Regions from separate parts of the Bradyrhizobium sp. AZCC 1577 genome, predicted to be linked through region 4. Evidence: predicted binding sites of a transcription regulator. Region 4 holds the regulator's gene; each other region holds the start of a gene.
The links. Region 4 encodes LexA, which represses DNA repair genes until DNA is damaged. Its sites were predicted from a motif close to TGTTCNNNNTGTGTTCNG; they were not measured.

Region 1 (5,570 bases), 4.2 Mb from region 4:
CCATCCGAATCGAGACGGCAATATGCGTTGCGTTCAGCGACGAAATGCAGCCCGAGCGAATGTACCAGCTTCTGACTTATCTCTATGGGCGGATCGTAATTGGACATTCCTTCAAAGTGTCGTCGAAACACTATCGGCTCTGCTCGATGGAGCGGATGCCCGCGAGGAAAATCGAGAGGAGCCTCGAGGTACATCCTATGCCCGCGACCTCCACCCCAAGCTTTCTGAATGCACCAAGCTTCGTCAACGTAAAAGCTGCTATTGTACAACTTGTCTTTGTCCGGAGTGACCAAGTTTCGCGCCATTCCGAAGACCGAAATAATCAGCAAGCTCTGAAAGCTTGCGTAGAGGATCACGTGGTCATGCTCCTCTTGTGTTAGTAGGTGCACGCCGTCTCGTTCCGCGTTGACCAGCCACTCAGTCGGTGAACCTCCAGCAGGGATCACGTTGGCAGCGCTTAGGCGCTCAAAGAATTGGCGTTCTCGCATTGGTGTCCTCGATCCAACGAGTCATCCCGATCAACCCTGATTTTTAGGAGCCTCTTGCTTCTACGCAAGCCATGCGAGAGCCCCTACCTCTCAGGACAGGAGATGTGGATGGCCGGATCGAGCCCGGCCATGGCGGGGAGGCAGTAGGGCGCCCTCCCAAACAAAAACGGCCGGGTCATCCGACCCGGCCGCTCCAAACTTCGATCCGCCGATTTAAGCTTCGCTCAGCTCGCCTTCTTCACGAACGCGGGCTTGCCGACCTTCTTCTCGATCGCGCGCTTCAGTTCGAGGGCGCGGGGGGAGAGGACGTCGGCCTTGGCCTTCAGGAGATAGGCATCGAGGCCGCCATTGTGGTCGACGCTCTTGAGCGCATTGGTCGAGACGCGCAGGCGCACGTTGCGGCCGAGCGCGTCCGAGATGAAGGTGACGTTGGCCAGGTTCGGCAGGAAGCGCCGCTTGGTCTTGATGTTGGAGTGGCTCACCTTGTGGCCCACCTGGGGGCCCTTGGCCGTCAGTTCGCAGCGCCGGGACATTTCGAAAAATCCTCTTCCGTCCCCGCCATAGCCGAGCCGCTTCTCGCAGGCGCCCGCGGGGGTCCAAAATCGCGTCCATTTCCAGGAACCGCGGACGTATAGGGGGAGACGGCCACGGGGTCAAGGTTCTTGGGTTGGTAAAGTCAGCTGTAACGGCTGGTTTACCAGGGGTTCCAGCCACTTAAGGGATCATATAAAGGGCGTAATCCGCGCCGACACCATGGCTTTCGAAAAGAACCGGCCCCAAGCCCCCGCAAGCGGTGGGAGGCCAGGGAGAGGTCGGGTAGAGGCGTGGTTTTCGCGATAACCCGCGTTGTTTGCCGGATATTTTTGCCTAAATGAACATCAGCTCGCGCCGATCCCGGGATTATTCATTCGTGACTGCCAGATGCGCCGTTTCGCGCCAATCTCTTTCCGCCAGGCTCGGCCTCGTCGTCGGCCTGTGTGCCGCCGCGTGGGGCTTACTCGCGCCGCAACAGGCCTCCGCGCAGGGGCGGCTCGATGCCCATTATGAGGCGACGCTGGCGGGTATCCCCGTCGGCAAGGGAAGCTGGATCATCGAAATCGGCGACGATGTGTTTTCGGCCTCCGCGCAGGGCGGCACCGCCGGGCTGTTGAAGGCGTTTTCCGGCGGCACCGGCTCCGGCGCCAGCCAGGGCCGCATCGTGAACGGCGCGCTGGTCGCGAACGCCTATACCGCGACCACCACCACGCAGAAGAAATCCGAGACTATCCGGATTTCGCTGGCCAATGGCGGCGTGAAGGAATTTTCGATCGACCCGGCGCCGCCGGTCGATCCCGGCCGGATTCCCGTCACCGACGCGCACCGCAAAAGCGTGCTCGATCCCATGACGGGCTCACTGCTGCGCGTGCCCGGCAATGGCGAAGTGCTGGCGCCGGATTCCTGCCGCACCGGAGCCGGGATTTTCGACGGACGCATGCGCTACGATCTCAAGCTCGATTACAAGCGCATGGAAACGGTCAAAGCCGAAAAGGGCTATCACGGGCCGGCGCTGGTCTGCGCGATCTATTTCAACCCCGTCGCGGGCTACATCCCCGATCGCCCCGTGATCAAATATCTCGCGAACGAACGGCGGATCGAGATCACCTTCGTGCCGATTGCGGGGACGCGCGTGTTGGTTCCGTTCCGAATGACGATCCCGACGCCGTTTGGCCTGGCGATGCTGGAAGCGACGTCGTTCGTGACATCAGCCATGCCGCCACGGGTGGCGAAGACGAATTGAGGCTTTACCGTCGTCCCTGCGAAACGCAGGGACCCATACGCCGCGGCCGTGTTAATTGAGGGACTCGGAGTTGCAGCCGGCGCGAACATGAGCGCTTGTGGTTATGGGTCTCTGCGTTCGCAGGACGACGGGAGAGCTGAATCCGCCTTGACTCTTCCCCGCTTCTGATTCGACTCCGTCGCCCTGATCTTTTTAAGAAATTAGTCCCGAAACCGTCGCTTGTGGAGCCGTCGTAAACTTGATCTAGTGCCACCGGGTGCGCTTCAACGCGAGATGTTGCGGTGAACGTATCGGGTCTCGGGAGGAGTCAGCGATTCGGACGCGATTCGTTCCAGACTCGTTCCAGAGCTTAAGCCGCGACCGCATCACCGTCGCAAAGTGAAACAGAATCGGCGCAGTTGGTTGCAAACGAAAGAGAAACTCCGCGTTTTTCCGTCATTGCGAGGAGCGAAGCGACGAAGCAATCCATACCTCCACACGTGTGGCGCTATGGATTGCTTCGCGGAGCCTGTCATCCGGCGGCGCTTTGCGCCGACCGGGTGGCTCGCAATGACGGGTTGGGCGCTCGCACCTAAATAAGAAAACACCTGCACAGAATGGCTTTCTCTCCTTCCACGTTCGCATCCGATCGCGCGCCCGGCGCGGGCGTTACCGCCGTGCTTGGGCCGACCAATACCGGCAAGACGCATCTGGCCATCGAGCGGATGCTGGGGCACTCGTCCGGCGTGATCGGGCTGCCGCTGCGGCTTCTGGCGCGCGAGGTCTACAACAAGATCGCCGATCGCGCCGGGACTGAGGCGGTTGCGCTCGTCACGGGTGAAGAGAAGATCAAGCCGAAGAACCCGCGCTACTGGGTTTCCACCGTCGAGGCGATGCCCAGGGATCTCGACGTCTCGTTTCTCGCCGTCGACGAAATCCAGATCGCGGCCGATCTCGAGCGCGGGCATGTCTTCACTGACCGCATCCTGCACCGTCGCGGCCGCGACGAGACGCTGCTGTTAGGGGCCGCCACCATGCGGCCGATCATCGAGCGGCTGCTGCCGGGCGCTTCCATCGTCACGCGTCCGAGGCTGTCGCAGCTCGAATTCGCCGGCGACCGCAAGATCACGCGCCAGCCGCGCCGCACCGCGATCGTCGCGTTCTCGGCCGATGAAGTCTACGCGATCGCCGAATTGGTCCGCCGCCAGCATGGCGGCGCGGCCGTCGTGCTCGGCTCGCTCTCGCCACGTACACGAAACGCGCAAGTCGCGATGTTCCAGAACGGTGACGTCGATTATCTCGTCGCCACCGACGCCGTCGGCATGGGCCTGAATCTCGACGTCGACCACGTCGCGTTCGCCTCCGATCGCAAGTATGACGGCTATCAGTTCCGCAGGCTCAATCCGGCCGAGTTCGCGCAGATCGCCGGCCGCGCCGGCCGCGCGACGCGAAACGGCACCTTCGGCACCACGGGGCGCTGTGCACCGTTCGAGCCGGAACTGGTGAACGCGCTGCAGAACCACACCTTCGACAGCGTCAAAATGCTGCAGTGGCGGAATTCGAGGCTGGATTTCTCCTCGCTCGGCGCGCTGCAGGTGTCGCTGGCGCTGCCGCCCGGGCATGACGCGCTGACCCGCGCGCCGATTACAGAAGATCTGCGCGTGCTCGATCATGCGGCGCGCGATGGCGAGGTGAGGGACATGGCCCACGGTGCGGCGGCCGTGGAACGGCTGTGGGACGCCTGCCAGATCCCGGATTACCGCAAGATCGCGCCCGCTGCCCACGCCGAGCTCGTGACCACGCTTTATGCATTCCTGATGAAGAAAGGTCGGATACCCGACGCATGGTTTGCCGCCCAGGTCGACCAGGCCGACCGCGTTACCGGCGATATCGACACGCTGTCGGGCCGGATCGCGCAGATCCGCACCTGGACCTTCGTCGCCAACCGGCCGGACTGGCTGTCCGACCCCGACCACTGGCAGGGGATCACCCGTGAGGTGGAAAATAAATTATCCGATGCGCTGCATGAACGCCTTACGGAGCGTTTCGTTGACCGGCGGACCAGTGTATTGATGCGCCGCCTGCGGGAGAACTCAGTTTTGAATACGGAAATTGGCAAGACCGGCGAAGTGATTGTGGAAGGCCACGCGATCGGCCGGCTCGATGGATTCACCTTTGCACCCGATGCGGCGGAAGCCGGCTCGGACGCGAAAGCGTTGCAGGCGGCCGCCCAGCAGGTGCTGGCGAGCGAGATCAACGCGCGCGCGGAAAAGCTCTCAGCCGCGCCCGACGACCAGTTCGTGCTGACTTCCGACGGCACCATCCGCTGGACCGGCGATGCGGTCGCAAAACTCGTCGCGGCTGACGATGCGCTGCATCCGCGTATCCGCATCATTTCCGATGAGCGGCTCTCCGGCGCGCCGCGCGAGGCCGTGCAAGCGCGGCTCGATCTGTGGCTGAAGACGCATATCGAAAAGCTGTTGGGGCCGCTGTTCGGGCTGTCGAAGGCCGAGGACATCACGGGTATTGCGCGCGGCATCGCATTCCAGCTCGTCGAAGCGCTCGGTGTGCTGGAGCGGAGCAAGATCGCGAGCGAGATGAAGGATCTCGACCAGGCTTCGCGCGCGACGTTGCGAAAGTACGGCGTGCGGTTCGGCGCCTATCACATCTATTTCCCGGGGCTTCTGAAGCCCGCGGCGCGCGCGCTGGCCTCGCTGTTGTGGGCCGAGAAGCAGGACAATGTCGATATGTCCGCGCTGTCGGGCGCGCAGCATCTGGCGAGCTCGGGGCGCACCTCGTTCCCGGTCGACAAGGCGTTACCGCGCGATGCCTATCGCGTGCTCGGCTACCGCCAGTGCGGCGAGCGTGCAGTGCGCGTCGACATCCTGGAGCGTCTCGCCGATCTCATTCGTCCTGCTTTGGCGTGGCGCGAGACGTCGCCGGGCGAAAAGCCCGCCGGCGCGTTCGACGGCCGCGGCTTTGTGGTGACGCAGGCGATGACCTCGCTGACGGGATCCGCAGGAGAGGATTTCGCCTCGATCCTGCGCGCGCTCGGCTACCGCATGGACCGCCGCCCGCAGCTCGCCCCGAAGCCCGCGCCCGAGGTCGTCGTCGAGACGGTCTCCGCCGAAACGCCGCCGGTCGAGGCGAGCGCTGAGACGACTGCTGATGCGCCGGCGGAAGAAGTCGCGGCCGAAGTGCCTGTCAGCGACGCGCCCGCGCCGTCGTCGGCCTCGCTGCTGCCGGATGTGACCCCGGTGGCCGCCGAACAACCCGCTGCTGCGGCGGAAGCTGCGCCCGCCGAGACCACACCGGCGGAAGCCGCG
Region 2 (5,570 bases), 850 kb from region 4:
GTCTTGCCCGTGACGACCCTGTCGCCGATACGGAATTGCCATTTCCAGATGCCCGGAGCGACCGCCGTCACGGTGTATTCGACGCCCTTGTGGATCATATAGAAATCCCGCTGCGGCTCCCGACCGCTTCAAACCGGACCTCTGACTTAAAATTGTAATTGTTCCTGCCGCAGGCAATGCCTTTGCCGCGACGCGCACGGCCGATATCCGCTACCGGGGGCTTCAACCCCATCGGTGTGACCGAATTCCCTTGCCCAGCCTAATTTCCGCGGCGCGCAAAAAGCACTGCGCCGCGCAAGCGGAGTATGGTCGCTTGGCGGCGCAGGCCTATTCCCCGAGTGATGCAATGTCCCAGGCAAGAATTTTGTCGGGGACGATATGAAAAAGGTTCAACGCGCCCGACGGCAAATTTGCCGGGCAATTTGCGCGCATAAGGCGCGGCCGCCGGCGGGCGGGCTCCCTATTCCTGCCGCGATGGATAGGGCTGTCGCGGCGGAATATGGGTTCTCGACGGCGCGTCCGGACGGACCGGCTGCGGCACCCTTGAGGGCTCCGGCGTGCGGCTGAGGTTCAACAGCCACGTGAGGAGATGAGCGCCATGGTGTTGAAGCGTCGGCAGGATGGGGTCGTGGTCAAGGACGGTCACAGGGGCGGTCGTTCGTATCTGCATGCCGCTGGCATAGCGTACAGCGCCTTGAAGGACGGTTCAGATGGAGCCGCAAGCACGCCTAAAATTGTAGGCGACGTCACCGCGTCCCGATTTGCAAGGTCGGATAACGATGAGGCCGCCGGTTCGGCGGCCTCATCGCGAGAGCTAGCCTTCCGGCTGCTCTACATCAGGCGCCCGGGGGCTGGCGTCCGGCGCCTCTTCACTTCTGGCCCGAAGGTCGGCGGCCTTATCGAGAAAGCCCGCGGCGATCTCCGGATCCGTGGTGGCCATTGCAAATTTGAGAAAGGTTGCCGCTTGTTCCGTGAGGTATTTCTTGCCCGGCACAATACTGGTTCCCCGTTACTACCCGTCACTACCTGCCGCACCCGCTGCAATTACGCACTGCGGCGAAATCCGTTCCGGGGAAAAGTGCAAAACTATACTTAAGTCGGATGGGCTCACCCGGATCGTGTGTTCGGACTGGGTTGGACTGGGCGCCGAAGGCGGCAACCTCACGAGGCAGTGGGCGCGGTGTCCTCGCCCAAAAGCTTCCCGGTTTCCTTATGGATGAAGTGAAGCCGGGTGCAGGCGAGGCAAACGACGGACACATACGAATTGGGCTCGTCCTCCGGCGCGGTCGCCGGAAGCCAATGCTGCACCTTCGTGCTCATCCGTGGGCATGTGAAAAGAATGTGTCGGCCCGTCATTGGCGAGAGATAGGCAGAGGCTGGGCGCCGGGTCACCTCCGTATGTTTGCGTAGTTGGGGGGACCGTCCGGGCAGCGAAAGGCGAGGCGCGGGGAGCGGCTATCTTCGTCAGGGCGCACCGGGAGCTGGGTCGGATATTCCTGAGTTTCGGAATCGGAAACACCGTGGTGTTACGGACTCCAAAAGTGCGTGTGGAAAATTCTATGCTTGATGTCGCCGGGGCTGCTTTTCATCCCGAACCAATTTGTACCGGCTGGGGGCCGCCGAAAGGCGGCCCTTTCAATTTGCGCGAGGCCGAGGGACTTGGGCCTGCAGAACAGAGGTGGCCTCAATCTTCAGTCCGCCATCCTCCGAGAAGGAACACCTTGCGTGGTCTCCGGTTCGGCCCGGCCTGCGATCGAACGTCAGTGAGGTCAACCGCCCTTCGCTTCATTAGAAGCCTTGTGACGATCCCAAGCGCGACGAAGGGTCCGAGGTAGATGGCAAGTGTGGTGAGTGCGCTCATGAGCCGCTCGCGCTGGAGATGTTACGGCAAACGAGGACACTCCCAAAATCAACTTAGGCGTGAGGGTCAAATACGGACAGGATCCTGCGGCGGTACTGGCCGAATTAGGCCACTCGCCAATTCAAATCAGGCCACCGAAAACCACCAATGTCGGAAGCCAGACAGACGGCACCGGAGTTGGGGTTTAATGCGTGCCTAGGCGGCCGGGATGCCGCCCGTCCATAAAAAAGGACGACCCCAGCCAATTGCTGCTCAGGGGGGACGGCTGCAATGACGGACCAATCCCATGAGGTCCCGCAGGACCTTCGTAATCTCGTCCGCCTTGTCTCGGCTTGCACATTAGGCCTCTGGGCATTTGCAGCAGGTTTGCTGATCGGGGTCTTTCTGTTTTCGTGATCAAGGGCCTGAGTACTGGCCGGAAATAGGCCAGTACCTGCGTGGCGCGGTGAAAAGAACATATTGCGAACATAGAACAAAGATGGTACAAGGGTTCCTAGACGAAATCGAATCCCAAAAGCTGCTCACCGCCGTTTGTCCCGCTCGCGAATCCCCGCCATAAGGAGCACGTATTATGTCCGCCACTGCCCTGCGTATCGTTGAAGGATCCTCCATGGATAAGACCAAGGCCCTGTCTGCCGCGCTCTCCCAGATCGAGCGCCAGTTCGGCAAGGGCTCGGTGATGAAGCTGGGCAAGAACGACCGTTCGATGGACGTCGAGACGGTGTCCTCGGGCTCGCTCGGCCTCGACATTGCGCTTGGCGTCGGCGGGTTGCCGAAGGGGCGGGTGGTCGAAATCTACGGGCCGGAATCGTCCGGCAAGACCACGCTGGCGCTGCACACGGTGGCGGAAGGACAGAAGAAGGGCGGCATCTGCGCCTTCATTGACGCCGAACACGCGCTCGATCCGGTCTATGCGCGCAAGCTCGGCGTCAACATCGACGAGCTCCTGATCTCGCAGCCCGACACCGGCGAGCAGGCGCTGGAAATCTGCGACACGCTGGTGCGCTCCGGCGCGATCGACGTGCTGGTGGTCGATTCGGTGGCGGCCCTGGTGCCGAAGGCCGAACTCGAGGGCGAGATGGGCGATGCGCTGCCGGGGTTGCAGGCGCGGCTGATGAGCCAGGCGCTGCGCAAGCTCACCGCCTCGATCAACAAGTCCAACACCATGGTGATCTTCATCAACCAGATCCGCATGAAGATCGGCGTGATGTACGGCTCGCCGGAAACCACCACCGGCGGCAACGCGCTGAAATTTTACGCCTCCGTCCGTCTCGACATCCGCCGCATCGGCGCCATCAAGGAGCGCGACGAAGTCGTCGGCAACACCACCCGCGTCAAGGTGGTGAAGAACAAGCTGGCGCCGCCGTTCAAGCAGGTCGAATTCGACATCATGTATGGCGAGGGCGTCTCCAAGATGGGCGAGATCCTCGACCTTGGCGTCAAGGCCGGCATCGTCGAAAAGTCCGGCGCCTGGTTCTCCTATGACAGCCAGCGGCTCGGCCAGGGGCGCGAGAACGCAAAAGCCTTCCTCAAGGCCAATCCCGACATGGTCGCCAAGATCGAGACGGCGATCCGCCAGAACTCCGGCCTGATCGCCGAGCAGATCTTGGCCGGTCCCGCCGAGCGCGACGCCGACGGCGAGGAGCCGGCGGACGACGAATAAGCTTCAGAAACGCTTCAGGGGTTGAGGCCTGAAACGTGACGGACGGGTGCTGCGGACGTTGAGTTGCCGACGTCCTCAGTGCCCGTTTTGTTTTTTGCGTTCCCCGGATGCTGCGCAGCGCGACGCTTCTCGAGCGGCGCAGTGCGCTGCTGATCCGGGTCTATCCGTTTTGCGCGTGTGTGGGTCCCGGCTCTGCGGAGCAGCGCTAGCGCGCTGCACCGCGTCCGGGACATGAGCCTCACTCCGCGGCTTGCGCGTAATCCTCAACCGGCGGGCATGAGCACACCAGATTGCGGTCGCCATAGACGTTGTCGACGCGACCGACCGGGCTCCAATATTTGTCGGTGCGCGAGATGCCATCGGGGAAACAACCCGTGGCGCGGCTGTAGGGGCGGTTCCATGCATCATCGACAATGTCGTGCACGGTGTGCGGGGCGTGACGCAAGGGCGAGGCTTCGACCTTCCAGCGGCCGATCTCGATCTCCGTGATCTCGCTTCGGATCGCAATCATCGCGTCGCAGAACCGGTCCAGCTCCGCCTTCGATTCCGATTCGGTCGGCTCGATCATCAGCGTGCCCGGCACCGGAAAACTCATGGTCGGCGCGTGGAAGCCGTAGTCGATCAGGCGCTTTGCTATGTCATCGACGGTGACGCCGCTCGTCGTCTTCAGCGGGCGGGGATCGACGATGCATTCATGCGCGACGCGTCCCTTGGCGTTCTTGTAGAGCACCGGGAAATGCGGGTCGAGCCGGCTGGCGATGTAGTTGGCGTTGAGGATCGCCATTTCGGTGGCGCGCGTCAGGCCTTCGCCTCCCATCATCAGGATATAGATGTAGGAGATGGTCAGGATCGATGCCGAGCCGAACGGCGCCGCCGACACGGGGCCGATGGGATGCGGCGCCGCGCCATCGGTTGCGGGGTGGCAATTTGAAGGATGACTTGGCAGATAGGGCGCAAGATGAGCCTTGACGCCGATCGGGCCCATGCCCGGCCCGCCGCCGCCATGGGGAATGCAGAAGGTCTTGTGCAGATTGAGATGCGAGACGTCGGCGCCGTAATCGCCGGGGCGGGAGAGACCGACCTGCGCGTTCATGTTGGCGCCGTCGAGATAGACCTGGCCGCCATGGCTGTGCACGATGTCGCAGATCTCGGTGATGTGCTCCTCGAACACGCCATGCGTCGAGGGATAGGTGATCATCACGGCGGCAAGATTCTTGGAATGCTTCTCCGCCTTGGCGCGGAGGTCCTCGACATCGACATCGCCGCGCGCGTCGCAGGCCGTCACCACCACTTCCATGCCGGCCATGTGGGCAGACGCCGGATTGGTGCCGTGCGCGGAAGAGGGGATCAGGCAGACCTTGCGGTGCGGCTCGCCGCGCGCGGCATGATAGGCGCGGATCGCGAGCAGCCCGGCATATTCGCCCTGCGCGCCGGAATTTGGCTGCAGCGAGATCGCGTCATAGCCGGTGATGTCGCACAGCCATTTTTCCAGCCGCGCAAACAGCGCGTGATAGCCGGCCGCCTGTTCGCGCGGGGCGAACGGATGGAGCGAGCCGAACTCGGGCCAGGTCAGCGGGATCATTTCCGTGGTCGCGTTCAGCTTCATGGTGCAGGAGCCGAGCGGGATCATGGCGCGGTCGAGCGCGAGGTCGCGATCTGAGAGCTTGCGCATGTAGCGCAGCAGCTCCGTCTCGGAGCGGTGGGTGTGGAACACGGGATGGACAAGGAAGGCGCTGTCGCGCTTCAATTCGGCGGGCAGCGTTTCGCGCGCGCCCAACTCGACATCCGCGTAGGACAGCTTGCCGCCGAAGGCGCGCCACACCGCTTCCACAGTCGCAGGCGTGGTCGTTTCGTCCACGGCGATGCCGAGCGTGCCGTCACCGATGCGCAGATTGATCTTCTCGGCGAGCGCGCGCGCAACGATTTCACTCTGCTTCGCGCCCGCGGCGACGGTGATCGTATCGAAGAACGCCGGTGACGCCGGCGCATAGCCGAGTTTTGTCAGCCCCGCTGCCAGCGCCGCCGCGCGGCGGTGCACGGTGCGCG
Region 3 (5,570 bases), 2.5 Mb from region 4:
CTCCTTGGCCAATGGCGACATTGCGGTGCTCATGCCCTTGTCGGTGGTCTCGTCGGTGCATTGGTGCATCGTCATCTCGGATGACGGCGAGCCCGTGCTCACCACTTTCATCTCCCACAGGCCGGCCTTGCGCACCGGCAACTCCACGGCGATAGCGCCGCTTTCCGGCAACAGAGCAAGCACACCAACGGCCGAACAAGATACAAGAAGCAGTCGTCTCATGGGTGGCCCCCGCTGAATTCTTCCAGAGATCGTCATCGCGAAGTGAACACACGCTCCGCGTGGCGAAAACATGTCCAGCCGGAAAACAGGTAGCGGCAGCGCTCAGTAAAGCGTGCGCAGCGGCCGCTCAGCGGCGCCATAGGGCACCCAGCGGCAGGCAAAGGAAACGTAGCCGCCGTAATTGGGCTGCACGCCGAGGAATTTCACCACCTTGCCGTAGCGGGCGCAGTGATCGACGGCGAGCTGGCGGGCGTCAGCCTGCATCGCGAGCGGATAGGCGATGATGCCGCCGGTGTCGTTGCCCTTGAACGGCGGTACTGTGTCGATATCCCACCAATGCGCCTGCGCCGGCGCCGCCGCCAGCATCCCGCCCATGGCAATCAGGCTCGCGGCCACAATTCTTCGCATCGCAGACTCCATTTCGCTCGAACCGCACCATAGTGTGCGCCGATGGCCGTGAAAAGAATGCTTGCGGCACGAGGCGGACTTGGCTGTCAGGTGTTGCCGCGCTGCACTTGACCTTGTCAGGGCTTCGCGGCACCGTCCATGCGTTGGCTTACTGGCGGATTCCCATGCGCAATTTGTTCACATCCTTGAGAGCACTCGGCCTGACGGCAGCGGCGCTCGCTTTGTTGGTCTCCAGCCAGGCCGCGCAGGCCGCCAACCCCATGGAGCTCAATTTCGGGTTGTTCGGCCCACGCTATGACGGCCGCGTCGCCGAATGCGAGCGGGCGCTATCGACGATCGCGTACCAGTTCCAGGAGAAAGAGAGCAAGTTCTGGAATTCGGCGCTGACGATTACCGGTTACAGCCGGATCCATGAAACCGCCTTTCGGCCATGGCAGTCCGACAACATTCCGCGCCGCTACTGCAGCGGCGACGTGATGCTGAGCGACGGCAAGATGCGGACCGTGCACTACTCGATCATCGAGGATGGCGGCTTTGCCGGCTTCGGCCAGGGCGTCGAATGGTGCGTGACCGGGCTTGACCGCAACTGGGCCTACAGCCCCGGCTGCAGGGCCGCGCGGCCCTGATCGCCCTGAAATCCGGCAAGCGATCCCGGCTGACTCGGGCCGATTGTGGGATTGATCCAATTTTGTTCTTGAAATGTTCCGACTCCCTGCTAGGCTCCCGGTAGTCGAGTAGAGGGGGCGTTCGATGCACGGGTCCATCATTATTTCGCGGCTTCTGATTTCGCTGGCTCTTGTTGTCGTCCTGGCCGGGACAGCGTCCGCACAAGACCGCCGGCAGAACGCGCCAGGCGAATTCGATTTTTATGTCCTGGCTCTTTCCTGGTCGCCCTCCTTCTGCGAGGCGGCGGCTGAGCGCGGCAATAGCGGGCGATCACAGGCCCAGTGCAGCCGCCCCTATTCCTTCGTGGTTCACGGCCTGTGGCCGCAATATGAGCGCGGCTTTCCCGAATATTGCCAGCGGCCCTCGCCGCGGCTCGATCGCAACATCATGACCTCGATGCTGGACCTGATGCCGGCGCCCGGCCTGATCTTCAACGAGTGGGACAAGCACGGCACCTGTTCGGGCCTTGGCGCGCGAGCCTATTTCGAGAGCATCCGGAAGGCGCGCGCGGCGGTAAAGATTCCCGAGGAATTCCTGCAATTGCCGGAGCAGAAGACCATCGCCCCCGGCGCTGTCGAGGAGGCCTTTATCAAGATCAACCCGGGCTTGAGCAGTTCGGCGATTTCGGTGACCTGCTCGAGCCGGCGCCTGAGCGAGGTGCGGGTCTGCCTGAGCAAGGAGATGGAATTCCGCGCCTGCGACGAAATCGACCGCCGCGCCTGCCGGCGTGACGAGGTGGTGATGCCGCCGGTACGGGGCGGCTGAAGACCCGCTTACCGCCATGCCAGGCATGGCGGCCGCTTTGCGCAGACTGCCTAGAGTTGTCTGCGTTCCCGGTCATCCACGGCTTATCGTCATCTGCAAGACACGTGGATGGCCGGGACCTATCTGCAGCAAAACGTCGCCGACATTTTGGCCCTGATCCTGAGGCGTTTCGCGAAGCAGGACCCGTCTTCGCCATCCCGTCTTCGCCAAGGCTTCGCCGGGTTTTCAGGCCGAGATCGCAGCCCGAACGCTCGCCCTTCCTGACGCTCAGAGCTTCGAGGACCTCACCGCGCTGCTGACCTCGGCGGGGGAGCGCTGAGGTCGAGACAGTTACCGCTCCCGGACTGCGTAGGTTAGGTGGGTCACCCGCCGCGTCGGCTCCGCGCGGACCGGCTCCAGGGCCACGCGGCCCGCGTCCACGCCCTCGAACAGGCGGATTCCGGAGCCGAACAGCACGGGTGAGAGCGCGATCGAGAACTCGTCGATCAGGCCAGCGTTCACGTACTCCAGAATCGTTGCGCCGCCGCCCGCGATACGGACGTCTCGGTCGCCGGCGGCCTCGCGAGCCTGATCGAGCGCGGACTCGATGCCGTCATTGACGAAGTGAAAGGTGGTCCCACCCAGCCGCTCCCAGGGGTCACGCTTCTCGTGCGTCACGACGAAGACCGGCGTGTGGAACGGCGCCTCCTCCGGCCAAGCCTGCTCGCCGGCGTCGAACATGCGCTTGCCCATCACGCTCGCGCCGGTGCGCTCGAACGTCTCCCGCACAATGTCGTTGTCGCGCCCCTCCTCGCCGCCCTCGCCGAGCTTCAGGTTCTCCCGGATGAACCGCTGCGGGAACATCCACTGCTGCAGTTCCATCCACTGCTGCCCCATCAAATCCTCGAGGGACTCGGGCGCGATGAACCCGTCCAGCGACATCGACACGCTAAAGAACACCCTCCCGGCCATCAGTCCTCAACTCCTTTTCGAACGATCTCGGTGACGTAGGCAGCCAGTTTGCTCAGGGTCTGCTGGCCGCCCTCGATCGCGTGGTACTTCTCGACCGCCTCGTCGCGCAGCTCCTTGGTGGGGAACACCGTGCGCATCTCGATCCGGGTCGCCGCGCCGTCGGGCCCGAACGTGAGGACCGACTCAAAGGCGTTCGGGTCGCCGCGGGACTCACCATGCAGCATCGCGATCCGCTCCGGCGGGGCGATCTCGGTCCAGGAGATCCACTCCTGGTAGTCCGTCCCGTCCGGTCCGTGCATCACGAAGTCCCACTCCCCGCCGACGCGGAACTCGAACGCCCGCGTGGTGGTGGTGAATCCCTCCGGTCCCCACCATCGCGACAGATGCCGGACTTCGGTAAATGCCTCGAACACCAGCTCCCGCGGGCCATCGATGACGCGGGAGATCACGATCTCGCGGTCGGCCGTCGCTGACTGCGCTCGCGCGTCGCGTCCTGTCGCGGCCATCGATCACTCCTTCTGCCTTGCCTGCTTGAGGTCCTGCACGTACGCGTCCAGTCGGTCAAAGCTCTCATTCCAGAACCGCTCGAACCCGCCAGTCCACTCATGGACCGGTCGCAGCTTGCGGGCGTCAATGCCGTACAGGCGCTGCTTGCCTGCCTTGCGGTCCCGGACCAGCCCGACCTCCCGGAGCACCCGCAGGTGTTTGGACGCCCCCGGCTGGGTCATCCCCAGCTCCTGGGCCAACTCGGTCACTGGCCGCTCACCCATCCGCAGCAGTACCAGGATTTCCCGGCGCTGCGGCTCGGCGATAGCGTTGAAGATGTCCGACGTCGTCGCTGCTCGTGCCATGGGCGCCATCATATGCCGATATCGGCATGCGTCAAGTCGGAAGAAATCAGGCGGGTCTTGTCAGATGACGATCGCGCCAGCAGAACCACCAGGATCTGCGCTCCGACCAGCGGCAGCCCGGTGAGCCAGTGCACGCCGGTGATGGCTAGCTCGAGGCCGGGATAGAACGACGACACCGCCAGCAGGTCGTTGCCGGCGAAGAACCCGTCCCTCCCGACGAGGTCGAGCAGCGTGCTGAGGTGGAACGACTCCTCGGTGCGGGTGGCCATCAGCGGATTGCTGAATTGCAGTTTGGTCAACGTCTTAGCCATTCTTCCGCTCCATGATTTGCTCGAACCGGCTCAGCCAGTCTTCGAGAAAGCGCTGGTGGCTCTCGAAGGCGCGCTCCATGTTCGCCGCCGCGATCTGCATTCGATCAGCGGCGGATTGCATTGCGTGGCCGGCGGACCTGACATCGTCAGCGCCGATCAGGTGAACACATCGTTCGCTCATCGGAGGCACGCCGGAGCCCTGGTCCTCCGAAGCGTTTCGCGAAGCAGGACAAGCCCGGCCCCGACGAGTAGAAGACAATACGTCTTCTCCAATTGGTCGGCCGATTGCCATGAACTACCGACACGCCTTTCATGCCGGCGGCTTTGCCGATGTCATCAAGCACATCGTGTTGGTACGCATGCTGACCTATCTGCAGGAAAAGCAGGCCCCGTTTCGCGTCATCGACACCCATGCCGGCGCCGGGCGCTATGATCTCACGGCTGAGGAGGCGCGCCGCGGCGGCGAATGGCTGACCGGCATTGCGCGGGTAATGCAGGCGCGGTTCTCGGAAAGCGCGCTGCCGCTGGTGACCCCCTATCTCGATATCATCAGGGCATTCAATGCGCCGGGCCGGCTCGAGGCCTATCCCGGATCGCCCCTGATCGCCCGCGCTCTGCTGCGGCCGCAGGACCGCCTCACGGCCTGTGAAATCGAGCCCAATGCCCGCAGGCAATTGATCGATGCGCTGCGCCGCGACAGCCAGGCGCGGGTGGTCGATCTCGACGGCTGGACGGCGTTGCCGGCCTTCGTGCCTCCCAACGAGCGGCGCGGTTTGGTGCTGATCGACCCCTCGTTCGAGCAACAAGACGAATTCGAGCGGCTGGCCGGCGGATTCGCCGAAGCCTACGCGAAGTGGCCGACCGGCAGCTATCTGATCTGGTATCCCGTGAAGAGCCGGCGCGCCACCGACACGCTGGCACGGCTCGTCGCAAGCGCTGCCGCGGCCAGCAGGCCGGCCGGGAAATGTCTGCGGCTTGAATTCAGCGTTGCGCCGCAGGAGCCGGGCGGCCCCCTCGCCTCCACCGGCCTCCTAATCGTCAATCCGCCGTGGACGCTGGCCGGTGAGTTGAAGACAATTCTACCCGAGCTAGAAAAACCGCTCGGCCAGGGCGGGGCCGGCCGGTTCAGGCTGGAAACGCCCAAGCCGTGAGCCTCGGCGCGGCCGGTGGAAAGTGCGAATCGCCGTAGGCAATTTACGCGAAACCGTATTATGCTCAGTCCGTTGGGACTGGCTTTACGTTCCGCTTCCGCGAATGGTTGCGGCGGAGTGATCAAGGCCGAATAAGAATCCGGGTCGATCGGCGGCGTGAATCCGATCAGCTCAGGTGGCCAAGCTTCCGGCAGCGAATGTCCGGTCGGCCGATGCGCGAGATGCGCGTAACGGCAGAGCAATAC
Region 4 (5,570 bases):
GCGCGGATCGCGCATGGCGTGCTGGCGCGGCCGATGTTTTCGGTGTCGCTGACGGGTTTTGTCGAGACTCGCGACATCCGCGAGCGCACCGACCGTTTTGTCCTTCGCGTCGTCACCATGGAAAGCGCGCGCGGAACGACGAAGCTGGAGCGGGTGCGGCTGTCGGTAAGGAAGGGCACGGCGCCGCCAGTTGGGAGCTTCGTCGAGCTGAAGGCGCGGCTGTTGCCGCCGCTTTCGCCGGTGCGGCCGGGTAGCTACGATTTCAGCCGCGACATGTTTTTCGCCGGCATCGGGGCCTCCGGCTTCGTGATGGGCGCGATCAAGACCACCGAGCCGCCAGCCGCGGGCGGCGGGCTCCGCCTGCGCTATTCGGCTGTGATGCAAGGCCTGCGCGATACGATCGATGCGCGGATCAGGACCACGCTGGAAGGCGACAAGCGCGCGATTGCGACCGCCCTGTTGACCGGGCGGCGCGATGCGATCTCACCGCCGGTGAACGATGCGATGTTCATCTCCGGTCTCGGCCATGTGCTGTCGATCTCCGGCTATCACATGGCCGTCGTCGCCGGCGTCGTGTTCTTTGCGGTGCGGGCGCTGTTGGCGCTGTTCCCTGTGCTCACGGTCGGCCAGCCCATAAAGAAGTGGTCGGCGGCGGCAGCCCTCGTTGCCGCCGCGTTCTATCTGCTGCTGTCGGGCGCCGAGGTCGCGACGCAAAGATCGTTCTTCATGACGGCCGTGGTGCTGATCGCGGTCATGGTCGATCGCCGCGCGATTACGTTTCGCACGCTCGCGGTCGCCGCCCTGATCGTGCTCTCGGTCGCGCCGGAAGCGCTGGTACATCCGAGTTTCCAGATGTCGTTTGCGGCGACCCTGGGGCTGGTGGCGCTGGTGCAGATCGGCATGCCGCGCCTGTTCGCGACGGCGGATCATACCGCAACGGCGCGCGTGGCGCTGTGGGGCGGCCGCGAAGTCACCATGCTGTTGCTGGCCTCGTTGGTGGCGGGGCTTGCGACCATGCCTTACGCCGCCTTTCACTTTCACCGGGTCACGCCTTACGGCGTGCTGGCCAACCTCGCGGCGATGCCGGTGGTCTCCGCGCTGGTGATGCCGGCGGGCCTGCTTGGCCTCGTCGCGATGCCGTTCGGCTTCGATCGACTGTTCTGGGCGGCCATGGGCCTCGGCATCGACTGGATGATTGCGGTGACGCAATGGGTCGCGGCGTTACCCGGCGCGGTCGGCCGGGTGCCGGCCTTCGGCATCGGACCGCTGATTGCGGCGAGCCTCGGCATCATCCTGCTCGGCCTGTTGCGCACGCCGCTGCGCTGGTCGGGAGCGGCGCTGGTACTATCAGCGGCGCTGTGGGCGGCGAGGGCGCCGCAGCCGGATATCCTGATTTCCGCCGACGGGCGCAATGTCGGGGTGCGCGGCCAGGATGGCCGGCTGCATTTGATGCACGCGGCCAAGGGGTCTCGAGACGTCTTCCTCTTGAAGGAGTGGCTGGCGGCGGATGCGGACGCACGAACGGCGGCTGACGCCTCGCTCACGTCAGGCGTCTCATGCGACGATCTTGGCTGCGTGGTGCAAGCCGTCGGCGGCGGCCTGATCGCACAGGCGCTCAGGCCCGAGGCGTTTTCGGACGATTGCGAGCGCGCGGCAATCATTGTGACGCTGCGGCAGGCCCCGGCGGCATGCGGTGCTTCCGTCATCGGCGCCGAACGGCTCCGGCGCCAGGGCGCGATGGCGTTGCGGCGTGGCCGCGAGGGATTTGCCGTCGAGGCGGTCAAGCCGAGGGGGATCGACCGGCCTTGGTCGCCGGCCATAGCCGACGAGAGTGAGGCCGACACCACCGTGCTGGCGCCGCGCGTCGTGCCACCGCGCAGCGTCGATGCCACGCCGGCCGAGGCAGACCTTCAGGCGGAGGAGTAGACGGGCGTCAGTGCTCGTCGACTGTGGGTTTGGCTGGAATTTCGAACGCGCCGAGATGGAATTCCTCGGGCGCGTCGGGCGCCGACGGCAGAGCGACCAGCGTGAACGATGCGTCGGGAAATTGCTGCCAGATTGCGAGATCCTCGGCCGTGATGGTGAGCCAGCCGTACCTGAACATGTACCGCCCGGGCTCAGTGACGCGCCCGGCTTTTTGCCACGTTACCTTGTTGACCACCGACTGCCCCCCTGCGGTGCCGAGCTCTGAAAAATGTACCACCCTGATCCGCCGGCCTGGGCCGGCGGATCATATGCGCGTGGGCGTTTATCCGGTCACGATCGATTCGGCCGGACGCGCTTCCGTCACCTTCGGCGCGCGTTCGCCACCGGTCTGGACCACCGGCAATTGCAGCACGGTCGCGCGCTGGCCTTCGCAAAGCTGCGTCACCAGCACATGGCTTCCGTCGGGAAATTCGATCGCGTCATGGTGACGGTCGGAGATATGGGGGTCGATTTGATTGAACTTGCCGACCCGCCAGTCGGTGGTTCGAGTCCAGATCCACCGGTTGTCGTATTTGACGTCCTCAGCGAACGCCAGTTCGGTGCCGGGAAGCATGCAGACCGCCACTGCAGGCTCGCGTTCCGACGCAAAGCCGCGGGTCGATGTACCGCGGAATGTCGTGGTGATCAGCGTCTCGCCGACCTCGGCAGGCCGCGTAGCCACAGCATGCAGGCTATAGTCACACATCGGATGGCTCCCTCGTTTGAGATAGCTGACCCGTGTCTAGAAGGAGGCACAGGCCTCTATCAGAGTGGACATGGCGCAGAGCCTTTTCTCGTTTCTGGGCAATTCTGCGACTGGCGCACTGCGCCACATTCACAAACGCGCTAACGGGCGTTGGTTCCAAACGCGCAACAAAAAACCCCGGCCGCGGGCCGAGGCTCTTTTCCGTCACGGCCCGGACGGCATAACGGGTCAGTATTTGCGGTAGAGCCCGATCAGCTTGCCCTGAATCCGGACCCGGTTCGGCGGCAGGATGCGGACTTCATAGGCGGTGTTGGCGGGCTCGAGCGCGATCGAGGCGCCGCGGCGGCGGAAGCGCTTCAGCGTGGCTTCCTCCTCGTCGATCAGCGCCACGACGATGTCGCCGGTGTCGGCGGTCTCGTTGCGTTGGATCAGCGCCATGTCGCCGTCGAGAATGCCCGCGTCCACCATGGAATCGCCGCGCACTTCGAGCGCGTAATGTTCGCCGGAGCCGAGCATGTCCGGCGGTACGCTGATGGTGTGGCTGCGGGTCTGCAGCGCCTCGATCGGCGTACCGGCGGCAATCCGGCCCATGACAGGCACGGCCACCGGGCGATTGCCGTCGTCCTCGGCGGCCGGCGCGCTCACTGTGCGTTTGCCGAGCGTACCCTCGATCACGCTCGGCGTGAAGCCGCGGCGGCTGTTGGCGGCGGCTGCGAGCTCGGGCAGCTTGATGACTTCGATGGCGCGGGCGCGGTTGGGCAGGCGACGGATGAAGCCACGCTCCTCCAGTGCGGTGATGAGGCGGTGGATTCCGGATTTCGAACGCAGATCGAGCGCGTCCTTCATCTCGTCGAAGGAGGGCGGCACGCCGGCCTCTTTCAGCCGTTCATTGATGAAACGCAGAAGTTCATACTGTTTGCGCGTAAGCATCGCGAGCAATCCCCCGGGTTGGCGTCGTCTCGTTCCGAATCTTCAGGGCCCGGATCGTGGAGTCCCCAAACTCCCGATCTAAGACACTAGCAGTCGAAACAAATCATGAACGGACACTATATGTTCGATATGTGTTCCGCAACCACTTAATTTCAGGTGAACGCATTGCGGTTCCGGCCCAAGGTGCTGGGGGAACACCGTTCAGGCGTCATTCCGGCAGCCGGAGCAGCTCGCAACGCGATCCCTTTGCGGCAGCCGGCGCGAACGGCGGACGTATCACAAGTGCACGTGCCGCAGCGAGATTCCCCGATAGCGACGAGTCCTGATGGTTCACCGGCACGGCAACCAGCGTGCCGTCGTCGCGCGCTTCGAGGCGGGCGCGAAGATAGTCTTCGCGCTGATCATTGGCGGCGAGGTCGCGGCCGAGCAGCGCGCTTTCGCGCCGGTGATGGATGGTATCGCGGCCCGATAAGGCGCGAATCAGCGGCACCAGGAACAGGAAGCCGCAGACATACGAGGAGACGGGATTGCCTGGCAGGCCGATCACCCGCATCGCGCCCAGCCTGCCGTGCATCATCGGCTTGCCCGGCCGCATCGCGATCCGCCAGAATGCGATGGCGACGCCCTCGGCTTCCAGCGACCGCTTGACGAGGTCGTGGTCGCCGACCGACGCGCCGCCCAGGGTGATCAGGATGTCCGCGTCGGCCTTGCGGGCACGGCGGATGCCGTCCGTGGTCGCGGCGACGGTGTCGGCGGCGATCCCGAGGTCGATGATTTCTGCCCCTTCGGCCCGCGCCAGTGCCCGCAAGCCGTAGCCGTTGGAATAGACGATCTGGCCGGGGCTGGGGCTTGCGCCCGGCATCACCAGCTCGTCGCCGGTCGCCAGCATCGCAACTTTCGGGCGGCGGTGCACCGCAAGCTCCGGGTAGTTCATGCCGGCGGCGAGCGAGAGGTCGCGGTCGGTGAGGCGGCGCCCGCGTTTGAGGAGGACGTCGCCTTCGCGGAAATCAACGCCCGCGGCGCGGATATGCCGCCCCGGAACGGCAGCTTCCGTGATGGTGATATGATCGCCCTCGACGCCAGTGTCTTCCTGGATGATGACAGCGTCGGCGCCATCGGGAATCACGCCGCCGGTAAAGATCCGCACCGCTTCCCCCGGGCCGACCTTCCGCTCGAACGGGCGGCCGGCGGCGACCTCGCCGATCACCTTTAGCCGCGCGCTGACATCGGCGGCGTCAGCTGCGCGCACCGCATAGCCGTCCATCGCCGACATCGCTTGCGGCGGTTGCGTCCGCCGCGCGGCGACGTCGCGTGCGAGAATGCGGTGATACGCCTCATCGAGCGCCACCATTTCTTCGGGCAGGGGATCGGCGCCCGCGAGGATGGCAGACAATGCATCGGCAACCGGCATCAACGCCACGGGCAGACCTCCCTCAAATTCCAAGTGCGGTCAGTGCCCTCGCCACGTCATCCGTCGATGTCACGTGGATGGCAGAAAGGCCGCGCGCCCGCGCACCTTCGATATTGGCAGCCGAGTCGTCGAAGAACAGGATCCGCGACGCCGGCACGCCGATCGCTTTTACCACATGATCATAGGCTTCGGCGTCGGGTTTGCGCAAACCGATGCTGGAGGACAGGTATATCTGACGGAAATGGCCGAGCACATCCGCATAGGCCTGCGAAAAATGCGTGACATGGGCCGGATTGGTGTTGGAAAAAGCATAGAGCGGCAGGCGTTCTGCGGCACGCGCCAGGAGCGGCGAGATTCCGGGCATTTCGCCGGTGAAGATCGCGTTCCAGCCTTCCAGGAACTGCGCGTCGGTGATGCCGATGCCGAGCGACCGGCGCAGGCTCGCAAAGAACGCCGCATCGTCGATCCGACCGGTCTCGTGGTGCTTGAAACTGTCGTCCATCACAAAGCGTCCGGCGAGGTCGGCAGGCGCGCAGCCGGCATGCCCTGCCCAGCACG

Region 1: a site for LexA is predicted at 2,593-2,610, ahead of V1278_RS01260 (helicase-related protein). Genes of this name have one in related genera too.
Region 2: a site for LexA is predicted at 2,312-2,329, ahead of recA (recombinase RecA). Genes of this name have one in related genera too.
Region 3: a site for LexA is predicted at 1,320-1,337, ahead of V1278_RS33000 (ribonuclease T2). Genes of this name have one in related genera too.

The regions. Positions count from the first base shown of each region.
Region 1 is NZ_JAZHRQ010000001.1:270,559-276,128, reverse strand. Features, by position in the region: gene V1278_RS01275 (hypothetical protein) at 1-488, opposite strand, end outside; gene rpmB (50S ribosomal protein L28) at 713-1,021, opposite strand; gene V1278_RS01265 (DUF3108 domain-containing protein) at 1,360-2,265, shown strand; gene V1278_RS01260 (helicase-related protein) at 2,862-5,570, shown strand, end outside.
Region 2 is NZ_JAZHRQ010000001.1:3,606,801-3,612,370, forward strand. Features, by position in the region: gene V1278_RS16745 (hypothetical protein) at 1-98, opposite strand, end outside; gene V1278_RS16750 (hypothetical protein) at 815-994, opposite strand; gene recA (recombinase RecA) at 2,433-3,524, shown strand; gene gcvP (aminomethyl-transferring glycine dehydrogenase) at 3,763-5,570, opposite strand, start outside.
Region 3 is NZ_JAZHRQ010000001.1:6,975,735-6,981,304, forward strand. Features, by position in the region: gene V1278_RS32985 (DUF3617 domain-containing protein) at 1-222, opposite strand, end outside; gene V1278_RS32990 (hypothetical protein) at 325-630, opposite strand; gene V1278_RS32995 (hypothetical protein) at 795-1,256, shown strand; gene V1278_RS33000 (ribonuclease T2) at 1,381-2,061, shown strand; gene V1278_RS33005 (dihydrofolate reductase family protein) at 2,392-3,012, opposite strand; gene V1278_RS33010 (SRPBCC family protein) at 3,012-3,518, opposite strand; gene V1278_RS33015 (ArsR/SmtB family transcription factor) at 3,522-3,863, opposite strand; gene V1278_RS33020 (hypothetical protein) at 3,872-4,174, opposite strand; gene V1278_RS33025 (hypothetical protein) at 4,167-4,355, opposite strand; gene V1278_RS33030 (23S rRNA (adenine(2030)-N(6))-methyltransferase RlmJ) at 4,465-5,325, shown strand.
Region 4 is NZ_JAZHRQ010000001.1:4,455,907-4,461,476, forward strand. Features, by position in the region: gene V1278_RS21065 (ComEC/Rec2 family competence protein) at 1-1,926, shown strand, start outside; gene V1278_RS21070 (hypothetical protein) at 1,934-2,203, opposite strand; gene V1278_RS21075 (hypothetical protein) at 2,249-2,671, opposite strand; gene lexA (transcriptional repressor LexA) at 2,900-3,601, opposite strand; gene V1278_RS21085 (molybdopterin molybdotransferase MoeA) at 3,810-5,021, opposite strand; gene V1278_RS21090 (HAD-IA family hydrolase) at 5,035-5,570, opposite strand, start outside.